DNA from 4 places in the Escherichia sp. XD33 genome. Region 1 is predicted to be linked to each of the others. Evidence: predicted binding sites of a transcription regulator. Region 1 holds the regulator's gene; each other region holds the start of a gene.
The links. The regulator PurR, encoded in region 1, represses purine synthesis genes. The targets are predictions, from matches to a motif close to CANGCAAACGTTTGCNTG.
Positions count from the first base shown of each region.

Region 2: purL (phosphoribosylformylglycinamidine synthase) is a predicted target of PurR. The motif match lies at 3,339-3,356, and genes of this name have one in related genera.
Region 3: cvpA (colicin V production protein) is a predicted target of PurR. The motif match lies at 1,046-1,063, and genes of this name have one in related genera.
Region 4: purM (phosphoribosylformylglycinamidine cyclo-ligase) is a predicted target of PurR. The motif match lies at 3,987-4,004, and genes of this name have one in related genera.

Region 1 is NZ_JAENDM010000002.1:105,454-110,484, forward strand. Features, by position in the region: gene punR (DNA-binding transcriptional activator PunR) at 1-783, shown strand, start outside; gene purR (HTH-type transcriptional repressor PurR) at 780-1,805, opposite strand; gene cydH (cytochrome bd-I accessory subunit CydH) at 2,104-2,193, shown strand; gene K0778_RS02040 (MFS transporter) at 2,359-3,528, shown strand; gene sodB (superoxide dismutase [Fe]) at 3,763-4,344, opposite strand; gene mepH (peptidoglycan DD-endopeptidase MepH) at 4,472-5,031, opposite strand, start outside.
Region 2 is NZ_JAENDM010000019.1:27,401-32,431, forward strand. Features, by position in the region: gene K0778_RS13045 (MurR/RpiR family transcriptional regulator) at 1-216, opposite strand, end outside; gene yfhb (phosphatidylglycerophosphatase C) at 425-1,060, shown strand; gene tadA (tRNA adenosine(34) deaminase TadA) at 1,118-1,621, shown strand; gene mltF (membrane-bound lytic murein transglycosylase MltF) at 1,618-3,174, opposite strand; gene purL (phosphoribosylformylglycinamidine synthase) at 3,432-5,031, shown strand, end outside.
Region 3 is NZ_JAENDM010000012.1:72,276-77,306, forward strand. Features, by position in the region: gene folC (bifunctional tetrahydrofolate synthase/dihydrofolate synthase) at 1-208, shown strand, start outside; gene dedD (cell division protein DedD) at 198-860, shown strand; gene cvpA (colicin V production protein) at 1,119-1,607, shown strand; gene purF (amidophosphoribosyltransferase) at 1,644-3,161, shown strand; gene ubiX (flavin prenyltransferase UbiX) at 3,256-3,825, shown strand; gene argT (lysine/arginine/ornithine ABC transporter substrate-binding protein ArgT) at 4,091-4,873, shown strand.
Region 4 is NZ_JAENDM010000014.1:4,644-9,674, forward strand. Features, by position in the region: gene ppx (exopolyphosphatase) at 1-6, opposite strand, end outside; gene ppk1 (polyphosphate kinase 1) at 11-2,077, opposite strand; gene purN (phosphoribosylglycinamide formyltransferase) at 2,249-2,887, opposite strand; gene purM (phosphoribosylformylglycinamidine cyclo-ligase) at 2,887-3,924, opposite strand; gene upp (uracil phosphoribosyltransferase) at 4,249-4,875, shown strand; gene uraA (uracil permease) at 4,961-5,031, shown strand, end outside.

The DNA of each region.
Region 1 (5,031 bases):
CGACGGCACCGTGATGTGGAGCTGACCGCTGCTGGAGCGTGGTTTCTCAAAGAAGGGCGCTCTGTTGTCAAAAAAATGCAGATCACCCGCCAGCAATGTCAGCAGATAGCGAACGGCTGGCGCGGTCAGTTAGCTATCGCAGTGGATAATATTGTCAGGCCAGAACGTACACGGCAGATGATCGTTGATTTTTATCGCCATTTTGATGATGTCGAACTTCTTGTCTTTCAGGAAGTGTTCAACGGTGTCTGGGATGCGCTTTCCGACGGGCGCGTGGAACTGGCGATTGGCGCAACACGCGCGATTCCGGTAGGCGGTCGTTATGCCTTCCGGGATATGGGGATGCTAAGCTGGAGTTGCGTTGTTGCCAGCCACCACCCGCTGGCGTTGATGGATGGCCCATTCAGCGATGATACGTTGCGCAACTGGCCGTCGTTGGTGCGCGAAGACACCTCGCGAACGCTACCTAAGCGTATTACCTGGTTGCTGGATAACCAAAAAAGACTTGTCGTGCCTGACTGGGAATCATCGGCAACCTGTATCTCGGCAGGATTATGCATAGGGATGGTGCCAACACATTTCGCCAAACCGTGGCTTAATGAGGGGAAGTGGGTAGCATTAGAACTGGAAAACCCCTTTCCGGATTCGGCATGTTGTCTGACATGGCAGCAAAATGATATGTCGCCTGCGTTAACCTGGTTGCTTGAGTATCTCGGCGATAGTGAGACGCTGAATAAGGAGTGGCTGCGGGAGCCGGAAGAGACTCCCGCAACGGGTGATTAACGACGATAGTCGCGGAACGGGCCGTCAGCCACGGAGCGGCGTTCAATCAAGCGCGGATGCACTTCAATGGACTGCGGTTCTTCACGTTTGTTGACGATACGATCCAACAGCATGTTGAACGCTGTTTCACCCAGCGAGTCTTTTGGCTGATGGATCGTGGTCAGCGCCGGCGTAAAATAGCGGGCGTTGCGCACGTTATCATAACCGATCAGCGAAACATCCTGCGGGACGCGCAGGCCCATTTCATCAGCAGCACAAAGTGCGCCCATTGCCATGATATCGCCACCACAGAAGACGGCAGTAGGGCGATGCGGCTGCGACAGGATTTGCTGCATGGCGCGATAACCGGATTCAGGTTCAAAATCACCCTGCACAATCCAGCTTTCCGGCACCTTGATCATTGCTTCTTCCATCGCCTTCATAAAACCGGCAAGGCGGCCTGCGCCAGTGTTACGTTCCAGCGGGCCGGGGATAACGCCGATTTCGCGGTGACCGCGTTCAATCAGATAACGCCCGGCCATGTAGCCGCCTTCGAACGCGTTATCAATGACCGCATCGGTGAAGTCAGCTTTTGCTTCACCCCAGTCCATCACCACCATTGGGATATGGCGATACTCTTCCAGCATCGCCAGCAACGGCTCTGGGTACTCAGAACACATCACCAGCAGACCATCGACGCGTTTTTGCGCCATCATCGACAGATAAGCCCGCTGTTTCTCAAGATTGTTCCACGCATTACCCAGAATCAGGGTGTAACCTTTCTGGAAGCAATTTTTTTCAACCGCTTCAATGATCTCGGCAAAATAGGCCGCTTCGCTGCTGGTCGCCAGCAAACCGATAGACTTGGTGTGGTTAACCTTCAGGCTACGCGCCACCGCGCTAGGGGAGTAGTGTAATTCTTTAATCGCTGCCCACACGGCGTTGCGCGTTTCTTCAGCGACGAAACGTGTTTTGTTGATCACGTGTGACACAGTTGTAGTGGAAACGTTTGCTCGTTTCGCTACATCTTTTATTGTTGCCATTCCATTTCACTCCAGACCCTAACTTCAGCTCCTGCAAAATCGCAAGGTAAACGTTTGCCTTTACACACCTTACGCACAACAAAAGTGTTGCGGTACGCCGGAAAAACGACACGGAGCGTCAGGAAGGGGTCAATGGCCAGTACGCAAATAGTGTAAGCGTGGAATTTTGGCCGATCTTGACGAAAAGGGGAAGTGGTAAAAACACTTATCATTATAAATGACGGGAGATTTTTTCATCACAGTGTGTAAAAATGCGTAATATCACTTTTTGTGTGGTAATAAAAAAGGAGAAAACTTGATGAGCACCGACCTTAAATTTTCACTGGTAACAACGATTATCGTCCTCGGTTTGATCGTAGCCGTGGGTTTGACTGCCGCGCTGCACTGATTTCCTCTCGAGGGAGCGCGTTCTCCCTCGCATCTCCTTCCTGTTTGTTAGCAAAATGGCAAAAGTGTTTTCTCTTTTTGTTATTTTCATTTTTTTGTGATTGCTGTCATGCTTTCGCCACTTTAATGAATATCGCGTAATGACGCGAAGAGGTGGAGATAAGGCATGAAAATTAACTATCCGTTGCTGGCGCTGGCGATTGGCGCGTTTGGTATCGGGACAACGGAGTTCTCGCCAATGGGCTTGTTGCCCGTCATTGCGCGCGGTGTGGATGTCTCGATTCCCGCTGCCGGAATGTTAATCAGTGCCTATGCAGTTGGCGTAATGGTGGGCGCGCCGCTGATGACGCTTCTACTTTCTCATCGTGCCCGCCGCAGTGCGTTGATTTTCCTGATGGCAATTTTCACGCTAGGCAACGTTCTTTCCGCCATCGCGCCGGATTATATGACCCTGATGCTTTCACGCATTTTGACCAGCCTGAATCACGGAGCATTTTTTGGTTTGGGTTCAGTCGTGGCCGCAAGCGTGGTGCCAAAACATAAACAGGCCAGCGCAGTTGCCACTATGTTTATGGGGTTAACCCTGGCAAATATCGGTGGCGTGCCGGCGGCGACCTGGTTGGGTGAAACCATCGGCTGGCGGATGTCATTTCTGGCAACGGCGGGGCTGGGAGTGATTTCAATGGTAAGTCTGTTCTTCTCATTACCTAAAGGTGGTGCAGGGGCACGACCTGAAGTGAAAAAAGAGCTGGCGGTATTAATGCGTCCGCAGGTGCTGTCTGCATTGCTGACGACGGTACTGGGAGCTGGTGCAATGTTTACTCTCTACACCTATATCTCTCCGGTACTGCAAAGTATTACCCACGCAACACCGGTGTTCGTCACGGCAATGCTGGTGCTGATTGGTGTCGGATTCTCTATCGGTAACTATCTCGGCGGCAAACTGGCAGATCGTTCAGTTAACGGCACGTTGAAAGGCTTTTTGTTGCTGCTGATGGTGATTATGCTGGCAATCCCGTTCCTGGCCCGCAATGAGTTCGGCGCAGCTATTAGCATGGTGGTGTGGGGCGCAGCAACCTTTGCGGTCGTACCGCCGTTACAGATGCGCGTGATGCGTGTCGCCAGTGAAGCGCCGGGTCTGTCTTCATCAGTCAATATTGGTGCCTTTAATCTTGGAAATGCGCTGGGAGCAGCTGCTGGTGGTGCGGTAATTTCCGCTGGGCTGGGATACAGCTTTGTGCCAGTGATGGGAGCGATTGTCGCGGGACTGGCATTATTGCTGGTGTTTATGTCAGCCAGAAAACAACCTGAAACAGTTTGCGTTGCTAACAGCTAATTAAACAAAAACGCAGAAGGATAACCTTCTGCGTTACAGTTGCTGACAACGTGCGATTTATCTTGCCGGATGCGGTGTTAACGACTCATCCGCGTTGACATGAAAAGACGCGTTAGGCGTCGTATCATGCAGCGCTTGTCGGATGCGGCGAGTGCCTTATCCGACCTACATCGATGATCCGCGTAGGCCTGATAAGCGTAGCGCTTCAGGCAATGCTGCATTTGCCATCAGTTATTATGCAGCGAGATTTTTCGCTACGAATTCCCAGTTCACCAGCGCCCAGAAGTGCTCCAGATAGCCAGGACGTGCATTGCGATAGTCGATGTAATAAGCGTGTTCCCAGACATCAACGGTCAGCAGCGGAGTCGCATCGGTGGTCAGCGGAGTACCCGCGTTAGAGGTTGAAACGATAGCCAGTTTACCATCGCTGTTTTTCACCAGCCAGGTCCAGCCAGAACCAAAGTTTTTGATCGCTGCATCAGTAAACTGCGCTTTGAAATCGGCAAAGCTGCCAAAAGATGCGGCGATAGCTTCAGCGACTTTTCCAGTCGGTTCGCCACCGGCGTTCGGTGCCAGGCAGTTCCAGTAGAAAGTATGGTTCCAGACCTGAGCTGCGTTGTTGAATACGCCACCTTCAGAGCTGCGAATAATCTCTTCCAGTGATTTACCTTCAAACGCGGTACCTTTAATCAGGTTGTTCAGGTTAGTGACATAAGTCTGATGGTGCTTGCCGTAGTGATACTCGATGGTTTCCGCAGAAATGTGCGGTGCCAGAGCATCTTTAGCATATGGTAGTGCAGGTAATTCGAATGACATTGCTACTCTCCTTTATTATTAATTTGCATACGTACAATAGCCTTATTGTGCGTATGGATAGGGTAGCAAATTAAAAGGTGAGACAAAAGATGAACTTACCCTGTTGCCGTAACAACAGGGTAAAGTTTTAGCGAAGTGTTTTTGGGGTCATTACCCGACGAGCGCCAACATAGTGGCGCTGCCAGTAGTCTTCACTGAGAGAAGTGATTTGAATTTCCTGACCTGTGCGCGGTGACTGAATAAATTTGCCGTTGCCGACATACACGCCGACATGATCGGCTGTGCCGCGTCCCTGAGTACGGAAAAAGACCAGGTCGCCGTTTTTCAGTTCACTACGTTCGATTGGCGCTGCATCACGCAGGTGATACATTTCATTCGCCGTACGCGGAATACGAATTTTCACCAAATCTTTATAAGCGTAATAAACCAGGCCGCTGCAATCAAAACCGGTACGCGGTGAGCTGCCACCCCAACGATATGGCTTACCAATTTGCTGCATCAGTTTATTCATTGCCACTTTCGTAGCTTTTTGCACCTTCGCTTTGTGCGCGTCGGCAAGAGTTCCTGACGCGGCATTTTTGACTTTCACACAATGCGATTTATAGCCCTTACGTTTGGTACACTTTTCGGTAAAGCTGGCTGAGGCCGTTTTATTGACGGCGTGTTTGCTGCGAGTTTTGGCGTTTT
Region 2 (5,031 bases), on a different contig from region 1:
TTCACTCAACGCCAACTTAAGCGCCGGAAAACCTTTATAGCCGAGTTTTTGCGCGAACTTCACGACGCTGGACTGACTGACTCCGGCTTCGTTGGCCAGTTGCTGAGAGCTTAAATGGCGCGCCGTATCAGGTTGTAGCAGCAGATAATCCGCCAGTTTTTTATCACTCTGGGCAAGCCCCTGGTAACGCTGACGGATACGAAGTAAGCCGTTCATATCTTTCCTCGCGATGAAATAGTGGCGACAACAGGCAATATGAGACACACGCGAGTGAATTTTATATTCCATTGCCGCTAATTGCCATGAATTAAAAATTCCAGTTAGCCATGATGCGGTCGATTGTTGCCGGAAAAGTGATGATCTATCTGTTAGGCTATGTAGTAGCGAAAATTAATCAGGATGTTTCAGTCCAGAGGAGTATGGTTTGGCAACTCACGAGCGTCGTGTGGTGTTTTTTGACTTAGATGGAACATTGCATCAGCAGGATATGTTCGGCAGTTTTCTGCGCTATTTACTACGTCGCCAACCGCTGAATGCGTTACTTGTCCTGCCGTTGTTACCGATTATAGCCATTGCGTTATTGATAAAAGGTCGTGCGGCACGCTGGCCGATGAGTCTGCTTCTGTGGGGGTGCACTTTTGGTCACAGCGAAGCACGTTTACAGACGTTGCAGGCCGATTTCGTGCGCTGGTTTCGCGACAATGTTACCGCCTTTCCGCTGGTTCAGGAGCGATTAACCACCTACCTGTTAAGTTCCGATGCTGATATCTGGTTGATTACCGGCTCTCCGCAGCCGCTGGTTGAAGCGGTTTATTTCGATACGCCCTGGCTGCCGCGGGTTAATCTTATCGCCAGCCAAATTCAGTGTGGCTATGGTGGTTGGGTATTGACGATGCGTTGTCTGGGACATGAAAAGGTCGCACAACTGGAGCGCAAAATCGGCACTCCGCTGCGGCTGTACAGTGGCTATAGCGACAGTAATCAGGACAATCCGCTGCTTTATTTCTGTCAGCATCGTTGGCGAGTAACCCCGCGCGGTGAACTCCAGCAACTGGAATAGAGTAAAGCATAGCGTCCGTGTATAATGCGCCGCGCTTTTATAACCGGAGTTTTCTTTTTGTCTGAAGTCGAATTTAGCCACGAATACTGGATGCGTCACGCGCTGACGCTGGCGAAACGTGCCTGGGATGAGCGGGAAGTGCCGGTCGGCGCGGTATTAGTGCATAACAATCGGGTAATCGGCGAAGGCTGGAACCGCCCGATTGGTCGCCATGATCCCACCGCACATGCAGAAATCATGGCCCTGCGGCAGGGTGGTCTGGTGATGCAAAATTATCGTCTGATCGACGCCACGTTGTATGTCACGCTTGAACCATGTGTAATGTGTGCCGGAGCGATGATCCACAGTCGCATTGGTCGCGTGGTCTTTGGTGCGCGTGACGCGAAAACTGGCGCTGCGGGATCTTTAATGGATGTGCTGCATCATCCGGGTATGAATCACCGAGTGGAAATTACGGAAGGAATACTGGCGGATGAGTGCGCGGCGTTGCTCAGTGACTTCTTTCGCATGCGCCGCCAGGAAATTAAAGCGCAGAAAAAAGCGCAATCCTCGACGGATTAATTTTGTTTCTCTTCACTCCCTTTCCTGGAAAACAGCAGAGAGGGAGAATGGGTCAAATAGTTTGATGACGACTGGGAAAGAAACGAGAGAAAAGGAAATTTCTCTTTGCCCAACTCCGTAGGCGATACCGCCGGATAATCCTGCGCCAGTTGCATCGCCGCTTCTGTAGCCTGCTTCTCTTTCTCTTGCAGATAACCCACCAGGCTAATCTGATACTTACGAATATTTTCGACATAAGCGTAGGCTTCATGTCCACGAGCGTAGCCGTAAGTCAGCTTGCTGTAATAGGGTTTCTGGCTAAGTAAAGGCAGACGCTGTTTTACGTCAGCCCAACTGTCAGGATTCCCTTTGGTTTTTGCCGTCAGGGCGCGGGCATCCAGCATATGCGCATAGCCCATATTGTACGCAGCGAGGGCAAACCAGATCCGCTCGTTCTCCGGCACACTTTCCGGCACTTTACTCATCATATCCTGCAAATAACGCACGCCACCGCTGATGCTCTGTTCGGCATCGGTACGATCCGTAATGCCGAGGCTTTGCGCGGTATTTTTGGTTAACATCATCATGCCGCGCACACCCGTCGGTGAAGTGGCCTGTGCATCCCAGTGCGATTCCTGATAAGCAATAGCGGCCAGCAAACGCCAGTCAATTTCTTCGGCGTATTTCTCAAACAGGGGCTTTAACTGCGGCAGTACCGCATCGACGGCGCGTAAAAATGTGCGCGTATCGACGTAATCAAAATCATCGCCATGCCCCAGGTATTTCTCTTCAATGCGTGCCAGCGTACCGTCTTCATTCATTTCGTTGAAGAAGTCGAGCAGGGCGGCGGAAAGGGTATTATCGCCATCTAACGGGCTAAACCAAGTCACCGGTTGTTCATCGGTGATATCGAGCGCTACGGCGAGCTCCGGGTGAACGCGCTGAAACAGGCTGATGGCGACAGAATCAGCAATGGTGTAATCGAGTTTTCCTTCGATGACATCTTCCATTAATTCCGCAGAGCCTTTTTTGTCGTCTACCTTCCAGCTTAATTCCGGGAATTTTGTTTCTTTCAGGGTCTGGAGATCGTTAACCACCACATGACCCGGTGCAACGGTGAGTTGCTCCGCCGTCAGGTTGCCCAGCGTACGTGGGCGATACTGACCCACTTTATAAACCAGTTGTTGTGACACGGAATAATAGGTAGGGCCAGGCTGATAATTTTTTACCCGCTCACTGTTATAGACAAGTCCTGCCGCCAGCAGGTCGGCGTTACCATTATCAAGGTCGTCAAACAGCTGGCTGATATTCTGCCGCACGGTCACTTTCAGTTTTACGCCGAGGTAATCGGCAAACTGTTTCGCCAGTTCGTAATCCAGGCCAAAAGGTTTCCCGTTGATTTCGTTATAAGTCAGGGGAGTATGAATGGTGCTCACACGCAACTCTCCCCGCGCTTGAATGGCGGCGATACGGTTGTCGGCTTTACCAAACCAGGGAATAGATGGCCAGAGAGCGACCGCGAGCAGCAGTGCCAGAATGCCGATGAACAGATAATTAATCTTTAATTTTTTCAATTAGTTAATTCTCTGTGTCGTGCGCGTCCCAGCTTGAAAAAACGTAATAATAGTGAAAGGTTTACTCATAAATGAGCGGCATTTTGCGTAAACCTGCGCCAGATGGCAACTTATTACAGCCATTGGCGGCACGCGTTGCTAATTCACGATGGTGATTTTATTTCCACGCAAACGGTTTCGTCAGCGCATCAGATTCTTTATAATGACGCCCGTTTCCCCCCCTTGGGTACACCGAAAGCTTAGAAGACGAGAGACTTATGATGGAAATTCTGCGTGGTTCGCCTGCACTGTCGGCATTCCGAATCAACAAACTGCTGGCACGTTTTCAGGCTGCCAGGCTCCCGGTTCACAATATTTACGCCGAGTATGTCCATTTTGCTGACCTCAATGCGCCGTTAAACGATGATGAGCACGCACAACTTGAACGCCTGCTGAAATATGGTCCGGCACTCGCCAGCCACGCCCCGCAAGGCAAACTCCTGCTGGTGACCCCGCGTCCTGGCACCATCTCTCCCTGGTCTTCGAAAGCGACCGATATTGCCCATAACTGCGGGCTACAACAGGTAAACCGCCTTGAGCGCGGCGTTGCTTACTATATAGAAGCCGGTACGCTGACCAATGAACAATGGCAGCAGGTTACCGCTGAACTGCACGACCGCATGATGGAAACGGTCTTTTTTGCTTTAGATGATGCAGAGCAGTTGTTTGCCCACCATCAACCGACTCCGGTTACCAGCGTTGATTTGCTGGGGCAGGGCCGTCAGGCGCTGATCGACGCTAACCTGCGTCTTGGCTTGGCTCTGGCGGAAGATGAAATTGACTATCTGCAGGATGCTTTCACAAAGCTTGGTCGTAACCCGAACGACATCGAGCTGTATATGTTCGCTCAGGCGAACTCTGAGCACTGCCGCCACAAAATTTTTAATGCCGACTGGATTATCGACGGTGAACAGCAGCCGAAATCGCTGTTCAGGATGATCAAAAATACTTTCGAAACCACGCCAGATCACGTTCTCTCTGCTTATAAAGATAACGCCGCCGTAATGGAAGGTTCTGAAGTGGGCCGCTACTTTGCTGACCACGAAACGGGCCGCTACGATTTCCATCAGGAACCGGCGCATATTCTGATGAAAGTCGAAACTCACAACCACCCGACGGCGATTTCTCCGTGGCCGGGCGCGGCGACGGGTTCCGGCGGCGAAATTCGTGATGAAGGCGCCACCGGACGCGGTGCGAAGCCGAAGGCTGGTCTGGTTGGTTTCTCCGTTTCCAACCTGCGAATTCCTGGCTTCGAACAGCCGTGGGAAGAAGATTTCGGTAAGCCTGAGCGCATTGTCACCGCGCTGGACATCATGACCGAAGGCCCGCTGGGCGGCGCGGCGTTTAACAACGAATTTGGTCGTCCGGCACTGAATGGCTACTTCCGTACTTATGAAGAAAAAGTGAACAGCCACAACGGCGAAGAGCTGCGCGGTTATCACAAACCGATCATGCTGGCGGGCGGGATCGGCAACATTCGCGCCGATCACGTACAAAAAGGCGAGATCAACGTCGGTGCGAAGCTGGTCGTTCTCGGCGGCCCGGCAATGAACATCGGTCTTGGCGGCGGAGCGGCGTCTTCCATGGCGTCAGGTCAGTCTGATGCCGACCTCGACTTTGCTTCCGTACAGCGCGACAACCCGGAGATGGAGCGTCGTTGCCAGGAAGTAATCGACCGTTGCTGGCAGCTTGGTGATGCTAACCCAATTCTGTTTATCCACGACGTCGGTGCGGGCGGTCTTTCTAACGCCATGCCGGAACTGGTGAGCGACGGCGGGCGCGGCGGTAAATTCGAACTGCGCGATATCCTGAGCGACG
Region 3 (5,031 bases), on a different contig from region 1:
TGCGCCACTGGAAGGGCCGCGCGGTGCCACGGCAGAACAACTGCTTGAGCATTTGGGTAACGGCAAATCATTTGATAGCGTTGCGCAGGCATGGGATGCCGCAATGGCGGACGCTAAAGCGGAAGACACCGTGCTGGTGTGTGGTTCTTTCCACACGGTCGCACATGTCATGGAAGTGATTGACGCGAGGAGAAGCGGTGGCAAGTAAGTTTCAGAATCGGTTAGTGGGCACGATCGTGCTGGTGGCGCTGGGGGTGATTGTACTTCCAGGGCTGCTGGACGGGCAGAAAAAACATTATCAGGATGAGTTCGCGGCTATCCCGCTGGTGCCGAAAGCGGGCGATCGTGATGAGCCTGATATGATGCCAGCCGCCACCCAGGCGTTACCGACGCAGCCGCCGGAAGGCGCAGCGGAAGAGGTGCGGGCAGGTGATGCCGCAGCACCGTCGCTCGATCCGGCCACTATTGCAGCCAATAACACCGAGTTTGAACCGGAACCTGCACCGGTCGCCCCACCGAAGCCGAAACCGGTGGAGCCGCCTAAACCAAAGGTTGAAGCACCACCTGCGCCGAAGCCAGAACCGAAGCCGGTCGTGGAAGAAAAAGCTGCACCGACGGGTAAAGCCTATGTTGTGCAACTGGGTGCGCTGAAAAATGCCGATAAAGTGAATGAGATTGTCGGTAAGCTGCGCGGTGCCGGTTATCGGGTTTATACGTCGCCATCCACGCCAGTGCAGGGTAAAATTACCCGTATTCTGGTTGGGCCGGATGCCTCGAAAGATAAGCTGAAAGGTTCGCTGGGTGAGTTGAAGCAACTTTCTGGCTTAAGTGGCGTGGTAATGGGCTATACGCCGAATTAATACGGTCTTGCCTGATGCGACGCTGGCGCGTCTTATCAGGCCTACGCAGGGGTAGAACCGTAGGTCGGATAAGGCGTTTACGCCGCATCCGACACGCATTGCCCGATGCCGCAAAGGCATAAAAAGTCGATGGCGTTGAATATTTTTTCAGCGCCATTTTTATTGATGCGCGGGAAGGAAATCCCTACGCAAACGTTTTCTTTTTCTGTTAGAATGCGCCCCGAACAGGATGACAGGGCGTAAAATCGTGGGACACATATGGTCTGGATTGATTACGCCATAATCGCGGTGATTGCTTTTTCCTCTCTGGTTAGCCTGATCCGCGGCTTTGTTCGTGAAGCGTTATCGCTGGTGACATGGGGTTGTGCTTTCTTTGTTGCCAGTCATTACTACACTTACCTGTCAGTCTGGTTTACGGGCTTTGAAGACGAACTGGTTCGAAATGGGATTGCCATCGCGGTACTGTTTATCGCTACCCTGATCGTTGGTGCTATCGTGAACTTCGTGATAGGCCAGTTGGTGGAGAAAACGGGGTTGTCAGGCACCGATCGGGTGCTGGGCGTCTGTTTCGGTGCGTTGCGCGGTGTGTTGATTGTTGCTGCCATTCTCTTCTTTCTCGACTCCTTTACCGGGGTGTCGAAAAGCGAAGACTGGAGCAAATCACAGCTGATCCCGCAATTCAGTTTTATCATCAGATGGTTTTTTGATTATCTGCAAAGCTCGTCAAGTTTCTTGCCCAGAGCGTAAGTGCTCTGAGATGTGGCTTAACGAGGAAAAAGACGTATGTGCGGTATTGTCGGTATCGCCGGTGTTATGCCGGTTAACCAGTCGATTTATGATGCCTTAACGGTGCTTCAGCATCGCGGTCAGGATGCCGCCGGCATCATCACCATAGATGCCAATAACTGCTTCCGTTTGCGTAAAGCGAACGGGCTGGTGAGCGATGTATTTGAAGCTCGCCATATGCAGCGTTTGCAGGGCAATATGGGCATTGGTCATGTGCGTTACCCCACGGCTGGCAGCTCCAGCGCCTCTGAAGCGCAGCCGTTTTACGTTAACTCCCCGTATGGCATTACGCTTGCCCACAACGGCAATCTGACCAACGCTCACGAGTTGCGTAAAAAACTGTTTGAAGAAAAACGCCGCCACATCAACACCACTTCCGACTCGGAAATTCTGCTTAATATCTTCGCCAGCGAGCTGGACAACTTCCGCCACTACCCGCTGGAAGCCGACAATATTTTCGCTGCCATTGCTGCCACAAACCGCTTAATCCGCGGCGCGTATGCCTGTGTGGCGATGATTATCGGCCACGGTATGGTTGCTTTCCGCGATCCAAACGGGATTCGTCCGCTGGTACTGGGAAAACGTGATATTGACGAGAACCGTACAGAATATATGGTCGCTTCCGAAAGCGTAGCGCTCGATACGCTGGGCTTTGATTTCCTGCGTGACGTCGCGCCGGGCGAAGCGATTTACATCACTGAAGAAGGGCAGTTGTTTACCCGTCAATGTGCTGACAATCCGGTCAGCAATCCGTGCCTGTTTGAGTATGTATACTTTGCCCGCCCGGACTCGTTTATCGACAAAATTTCCGTTTACAGCGCGCGTGTGAATATGGGCACGAAACTGGGCGAGAAAATTGCCCGCGAATGGGAAGATCTGGATATCGACGTGGTGATCCCGATCCCAGAAACCTCGTGTGATATCGCGCTGGAAATTGCTCGTATTCTGGGCAAACCGTACCGCCAGGGCTTCGTTAAAAACCGCTATGTTGGCCGCACCTTTATCATGCCGGGCCAGCAGCTGCGTCGTAAGTCCGTGCGCCGTAAACTGAATGCCAACCGCGCCGAGTTCCGCGATAAAAACGTCCTGCTGGTCGACGACTCCATCGTCCGTGGCACCACTTCTGAGCAGATTATCGAGATGGCACGCGAAGCCGGAGCGAAGAAAGTGTACCTCGCTTCTGCGGCACCGGAAATTCGCTTCCCGAACGTTTATGGTATTGATATGCCGAGCGCCACGGAACTGATCGCTCACGGTCGCGAAGTTGATGAAATTCGCCAGATCATCGGTGCTGACGGGTTGATTTTCCAGGATCTGAACGATCTGATCGACGCCGTTCGCGCTGAAAATCCGGATATCCAGCAGTTTGAATGCTCGGTGTTCAACGGCGTCTACGTCACCAAAGATGTTGATCAGGGCTACCTCGATTTCCTCGATACGTTACGTAATGATGACGCCAAAGCAGTGCAACGTCAGAACGAAGTGGAAAATCTCGAAATGCATAACGAAGGATGATGCCTTCGCTGAGGGTGCCGGTCTGGCACCCTGACTTGCAACTCCCGCCGAAATCCTGCAAAGTCTGCCTGCAAGTCTGACAGGGCAACTATTTATGAAACGACTCATTGTAGGCATCAGCGGTGCCAGCGGCGCGATTTATGGCGTGCGCTTATTACAGGTTCTGCGCGATGTCACAGATATCGAAACGCATCTGGTGATGAGCCAGGCAGCGCGCCAGACCTTATCCCTCGAAACGGATTTTTCTCTGCGCGAAGTGCAGGCATTAGCCGATGTCACGCACGATGCGCGCGATATTGCCGCCAGCATCTCTTCCGGTTCTTTCCAGACGCTGGGGATGGTGATTTTACCCTGTTCAATCAAAACCCTTTCCGGCATTGTCCATAGCTATACTGATGGCTTACTGACCCGTGCGGCAGATGTGGTGCTGAAAGAGCGTCGCCCGTTGGTGCTCTGCGTGCGTGAAACACCATTGCACTTAGGCCATCTGCGTTTAATGACTCAGGCGGCAGAAATCGGTGCGGTGATTATGCCTCCCGTTCCGGCGTTTTATCATCGCCCGCAATCCCTTGATGATGTGATAAATCAGACGGTTAATCGTGTTCTTGACCAGTTTGCGATAACCCTTCCTGAAGATCTCTTTGCCCGCTGGCAGGGCGCATAACTCCGCTGTTGCCCTGTTTCAGGGCAATTTTGCAACCGCGATCAAATCCTCGACATTTTGTTTCTGCCATTCAATCGAAACGCTGCGATTCAACCGCTATACCTGCTATCTTCAACTTCAGGACAATAATGCAACGTCTTATTAACATATTTAACGTTGAATGTTACTGTTGTCGTCAAGATGGCATAAGACCTGCATGAAAGAGCCTGCAAACACACAACACAATACACAACATAAAAAAGCCATTTTCACTTGAGGGTTATGTATGAAGAAGTCGATTCTCGCTCTGTCTTTGTTAGTCGGTCTCTCCACAGCGGCTTCCAGCTATGCGGCGCTACCGGAGACGGTACGTATCGGAACCGATACCACCTACGCACCGTTCTCATCGAAAGATGCTAAAGGTGATTTTGTTGGCTTTGATATCGATCTCGGTAACGAGATGTGCAAACGGATGCAGGTGAAATGTACCTGGGTTGCCAGTGACTTTGACGCGCTGATCCCCTCACTGAAAGCGAAAAAAATCGACGCTATTATTTCGTCGCTTTCCATTACCGATAAACGTCAGCAGGAGATTGCCTTCTCCGACAAGCTGTACGCCGCAGATTCTCGTTTGATTGCGGCCAAAGGTTCACCGATTCAGCCAACGCTGGATTCACTGAAAGGTAAACATGTTGGTGTGCTGCAGGGATCAACCCAGGAAGCTTACGCTAACGAGACCTGGCGTAGTAAAGGCGTGGATGTGGTGGCCTATGCCAACCAGGATTTGGTCTATTCCGATCTGGCTGCAGGACGTCTGGATGCTGCGTTACAAGATGAAGTTGCTGCCAGCGAAGGATTCCTCAAGCAACCTGCTGGTAAAGATTTCGCCTTTGCTGGCTCATCAGTAAAAGACAAAAAATACTTCGGTGATGGCACCGGTGTAGGGCTACGTAAAGATGATGCTGAACTGACGGCTGCCTTCAATAAGGCGCTTGGCGAGCTGCGTCAGGACGGCACCTACGACAAGATGGCGAAAAAGTATTTCGACTTTAATGTCTACGGTGACTGATACGTCGCTGGGAAGCTGTACCTGATGGAATGATCATCATGGTGCACGCCAGGTTTGTTGCACTATCGTGGTGCATTGAAATGCATACTTAAGCATTTTTAATGAAAAATAATACGTCTAACGGGGCGGGATATTTTGCCTTGATGGTCAATTTTATG
Region 4 (5,031 bases), on a different contig from region 1:
TGGCATAGGGTTATTCAGGTTGTTCGAGTGATTTGATGTAGTCATAAATCGCCAACTGCGCCCGTACTTTGCGGCGATTGCCGCGGGGAACGTAGCGATTACTGAGTTCTTTATCGATATAACGTGCTTTGACCGTATCGCTGAACAATATGTCGATGATGTCCAGTACCCGCTGCTTCAGGCGCGGATCGAGCAGCGGCGTCGCCACTTCAATACGATAATCAATATTGCGCGTCATCCAGTCGGCGGAAGAAAGGTAGACCTTTTTATCGCCGCCATTTTCAAAAATATAAACCCGGTCATGTTCAAGGTAACGGTCAACAATACTGATGGCACGAATGTTGTCGCTAATGCCTTCCAGATTGGGGATCAGCGAACACATTCCGCGAACCAGCAGATTAACCGGTACGCCGGAGCTGGAGGCCGCATACAGACGATCAACCAGGCCTTTATCGACAAGGTTATTTAGCTTCAGGGTGATACCACTGGGCAGCCCTTGCTGCGCGTTGGCGATCTCGCGGTCCACCATTTCATACAATAGGCGGCGGGAGTTTTGCGGCGATACCATTAAATAATCAAATGTCACCGGACGGTATGGGTTTTCAATAAAGTTAAATACCCGCCGTACTTCGTTGGTGATGCGCGCATCGGCGGTCAGCAACGAATAGTCAGTATAAAGACGCGCGGTTTTTTCGTTAAAGTTCCCGGTCCCGATGTGTGCATAACGCACCACTTCACCGTTTTCTTTACGTGAAATCAGGAACAGTTTGGCGTGAATTTTCAGCCCCGGCGCAGAGAAGATAACGTGCACGCCTGCTTCGGTCAGGCGCTTCGCCCAGTGAATGTTGGCTTCTTCGTCGAAACGCGCCTGTAACTCAACCACCACGGTGACTTTCTTACCGTTATGTGCGGCGTGGATCATCGAGTCGATGATGCGTGAATCTTTCGCCACGCGGTAAATGTTAATTTTAATCGCCAGTACGCTCGGGTCGAACGAAGCCTGACGCAGCAGTTCCAGCACATGCTCAAAGGTGTGATAAGGATAATAGAGCAACACATCGCGTTCGCGAATGGCATCAAAACCATTGCGGAACTGGGCTTTATCAAACCAAATATGGCGTAAACGCGGCAGTGGTTTGTTCACCAGATTGGCTTTGCCGACATTGGGGAAATTAATAAAGTCTTTAAAATTATGATAACGACCGCCGGGGACGATGGAGTCGTAGCGGGAAATAGTCAGTTTTTCGCGTAACACTTCAACCAGCGCATTGGGCATATCGCGCTGATAAACAAAACGCACCGGCTCAGCAGTTAAACGCTGCTTGAGACTGGAAGACATCAACTCCATCAGGCTGGCTTCCATCTCATGCACTAAATCGTATTCGGCATCGCGGGTCATCTTCATTGAATAGGCATTCAGCGCGTCATAATCAAAGAAGCCTTTGAAAATATCATCAAGGCAGTAACGCAGAATGTTATCCAGAAGAATCATCGGCTTGCGTCGACGCGGTGCTTCTGGCGGTAAATTCACAAAGCGCGGCACTTTATCTGATGGGATCTCCAGCAGCGCGTAACGGATGGTATCGCCACGGATAATTTCCACCGCCAGATAGGTGTAATCATCTTTCAGGAACTGCACTAAGTCAGTGTCAGGATTGATTAAAATCGGCGTAATGTGCTGACGCAGATACTGCTTAAAATAATGACGCAGCCAGTTTTGTTGATTGACGGAGAGCTGGCGTTCATTAATCAGGAAGATCTGGTTGCGCGCCATCTCCAGCAATAGCTCGTTGTAGAGGCCGTCGAATTCCTGATCGGCTTTCAGCACCCGGGACTGAATTTTGCCCAGTAAATGGCGGGAATGAGAGTTGGAGCCTTGTTCTTCGCTAATAATGATGCGTCGCTTCAGTTCAGCGAAGCGGACTTTATAGAACTCATCAAGGTTATTGGAATAGATCCCCAGGAAACGCATCCTTTCAATCAGCGGGTTAGATTTGTCCGCCGCTTCCTGAAGCACGCGTTCATTGAACGATAACCAACTGAGCTCTTTTTCGATGTATAGCTTTTCCTGACCCATTACCACTTTTACTCCGTTTTATTCACGGGACACTGCCTGGATATTATGGCGAGCAATATTGGCAGATGTCCAACTATGCCAGAAAAGGGGGAAAAAAACTGCTGGAGCTTGCGATTTACAGGTGAATTGAAAAACGCCAGCGGCAGAGCTGGCGCTTTAACTACGGGGGCATTACTCGTCGGCAGCGTAGCCCTGCGGCGGCAGACGTTGACCATCCAGCCACGCGGCGTTTTCGTGCATTTTCAGACGACCATCGGCAAACCAGCTAATCACCAGTGGATAAATAGCGTGTTCCTGGGTTTGCACGCGGGCGGTGATGTCATCTTCCGTATCACCAGCAAATACCGGGACTTTCGCCTGTAAAATAACCGGGCCACCGTCCAGTTCATCGGTGACGAAATGCACCGATGTACCGTGCTCTTCATCACCATTTTCCAGCGCCTGACGATGGGTGTGTAATCCGGGATATTTCGGCAGCAGAGAAGGGTGAATGTTCAGCAAACGCCCGGCATAGTGGGAGACAAACGCCGGGCTGAGAATGCGCATAAAACCAGCCAGCACGACCACATCGGGTGCGTACATGTCGATTTCATGAATCAACTCCCGGTCATAGGCTTCACGACTGTCAAACGCGCTGGCGATGAGCGTATGCGTTGCAATACCCGCCTGGCGGGCGCGTTCAAGGCCGAACGCGTCGGCCTTATTGCTGAAAACTGCCCGTACGGTGCCTTTAATTTTGTTAGTTTTACAGGCGTCAATAATTGCCTGTAAATTACTTCCGTTGCCGGAAATAAGCACCACAATATTCATTATTCGATAACCACGCGTTGTTCGGAATCAGAGGCTTTGATGATACCGATTTTCCACGCGTTTTCACCGTTGGCATTTAGCAGGGCGAGGGCTTTGTCCACTTCCGGAGCAGGCAGGGCAATAATCATCCCGACGCCGCAGTTGAAGGTGCGATACATTTCATGGCGTTCAACGTTACCTGCCGTTTGCAGCCAGTTGAACACTTCCGGCCACTGCCAGGAAGATTCATCAATCACTGCCTGGGTATTATCTGGCAATACGCGCGGAATGTTTTCCCAGAAGCCGCCGCCGGTCAGGTGCGCAATGGCATGCACATCGACCTTTTCAATCAACTCCAGCACTGACTTCACGTAAATGCGGGTCGGTGCCAGCAGATGATCGGCTAATGGTTTACCATCAAGTTCGGTGGTTTGCGGATCACAACCGCTGACTTCAAGAATTTTGCGCACCAGCGAATAGCCGTTCGAGTGCGGACCGCTGGAACCGAGTGCAATCAGCACATCGCCGTCGCTGACTTTAGAGCCGTCGATGATTTCTGATTTTTCTACCACGCCCACGCAGAAACCCGCGACATCGTAATCTTCACCGTGATACATCCCTGGCATTTCTGCCGTTTCGCCACCCACCAGTGAACAGCCCGATTGCAGACAACCTTCCGCAATGCCGCTGATCACCGCTGAAGCGGTATCAACATCCAGTTTTCCGGTTGCGTAATAGTCGAGGAAAAACAGCGGTTCTGCACCTTGCACCACCAGGTCATTAACGCACATGGCGACCAGATCAATACCAATGGTGTCGTGACGTTTTAAGTCCATTGCCAGACGCAGCTTGGTTCCTACGCCGTCAGTACCGGAAACCAGCACAGGTTCACGATATTTTTGCGGCAATGCACACAGCGCACCGAAGCCGCCCAGACCGCCCATCACTTCCGGACGACGCGTTTTCTTCACTACGCCTTTGATTCTTCCAACCAGAGCATTACCCGCGTCAATATCAACACCGGCATCTTTGTAGCTAAGAGAGGTTTTATCGGTCACTGCTTGGGTCCCCACGCGTTACTTGCGGTAGAAAAATAAAATTCGGCGCAATTCTAACAGGGAAAGCAAACGTTTGCGAGACTGCTTTACACAACCTTTTTGCACGTCTTTTCCCCAGGCGCGCGGCGAAAGAAGACTTGTGCCAGGGCAAAGGTTAGTTTTCGGATGGAATAATCTTCTTTCATAACCATTTGAATATAAAATAACTTTATCTCAAACCGTTATCATTTTGACTAAAGTCAACGAAAATAATATTGCCGCCTTGAAGAAAGGAGGTATAATCCGTCGATTTTTTTTGTGGCTGCCCCTCAAAGGAGAAAGAGTATGAAGATCGTGGAAGTCAAACACCCACTCGTCAAACACAAGCTGGGACTGATGCGTGAGCAAGATATCAGCACCAAGCGCTTTCGCGAACTCGCTTCCGAAGTGGGTAGCCTGCTGACTTACGAAGCGACCGCCGACCTCGAAACGGAAAAAGTAACTATCGAAGGCTGGAACGGCCCGGTAGAAATCGACCAGATCAAAGGTAAGAAAATTACCGTTGTGCCAATTCTGCGTGCGGGTCTTGGTATGATGGACGGTGTGCTGGAAAACGTTCCGAGCGCGCGCATCAGCGTTGTCGGTATGTACCGTAATGAAGAAACGCTGGAGCCGGTACCGTACTTCCAGAAACTGGTTTCTAACATCGATGAGCGTATGGCGCTGATCGTTGACCCAATGCTGGCAACCGGTGGTTCCGTTATCGCGACCATCGACCTGCTGAAAAAAGCGGGCTGCAGCAGCATCAAAGTTCTGGTGCTGGTAGCTGCGCCAGAAGGTATCGCTGCGCTGGAAAAAGCGCACCCGGACGTCGAACTGTATACCGCATCGATTGACCAGGGACTGAACGAGCACGGATACATTATTCCGGGCCTCGGCGATGCCGGTGACAAAATCTTTGGTACGAAATAAAGAATAAAAATAATTAAAGCCGACTTTAAGAGTCGGCTTTTTTTTGAGTAAAGCGCCTATAACACATAATACAGAGGATAATACTATGACGCGCCGTGCTATCGGGGTGAGTGAAAGACCGCCACTTTTACAGACAATCCCGCTTAGTTTGCAACA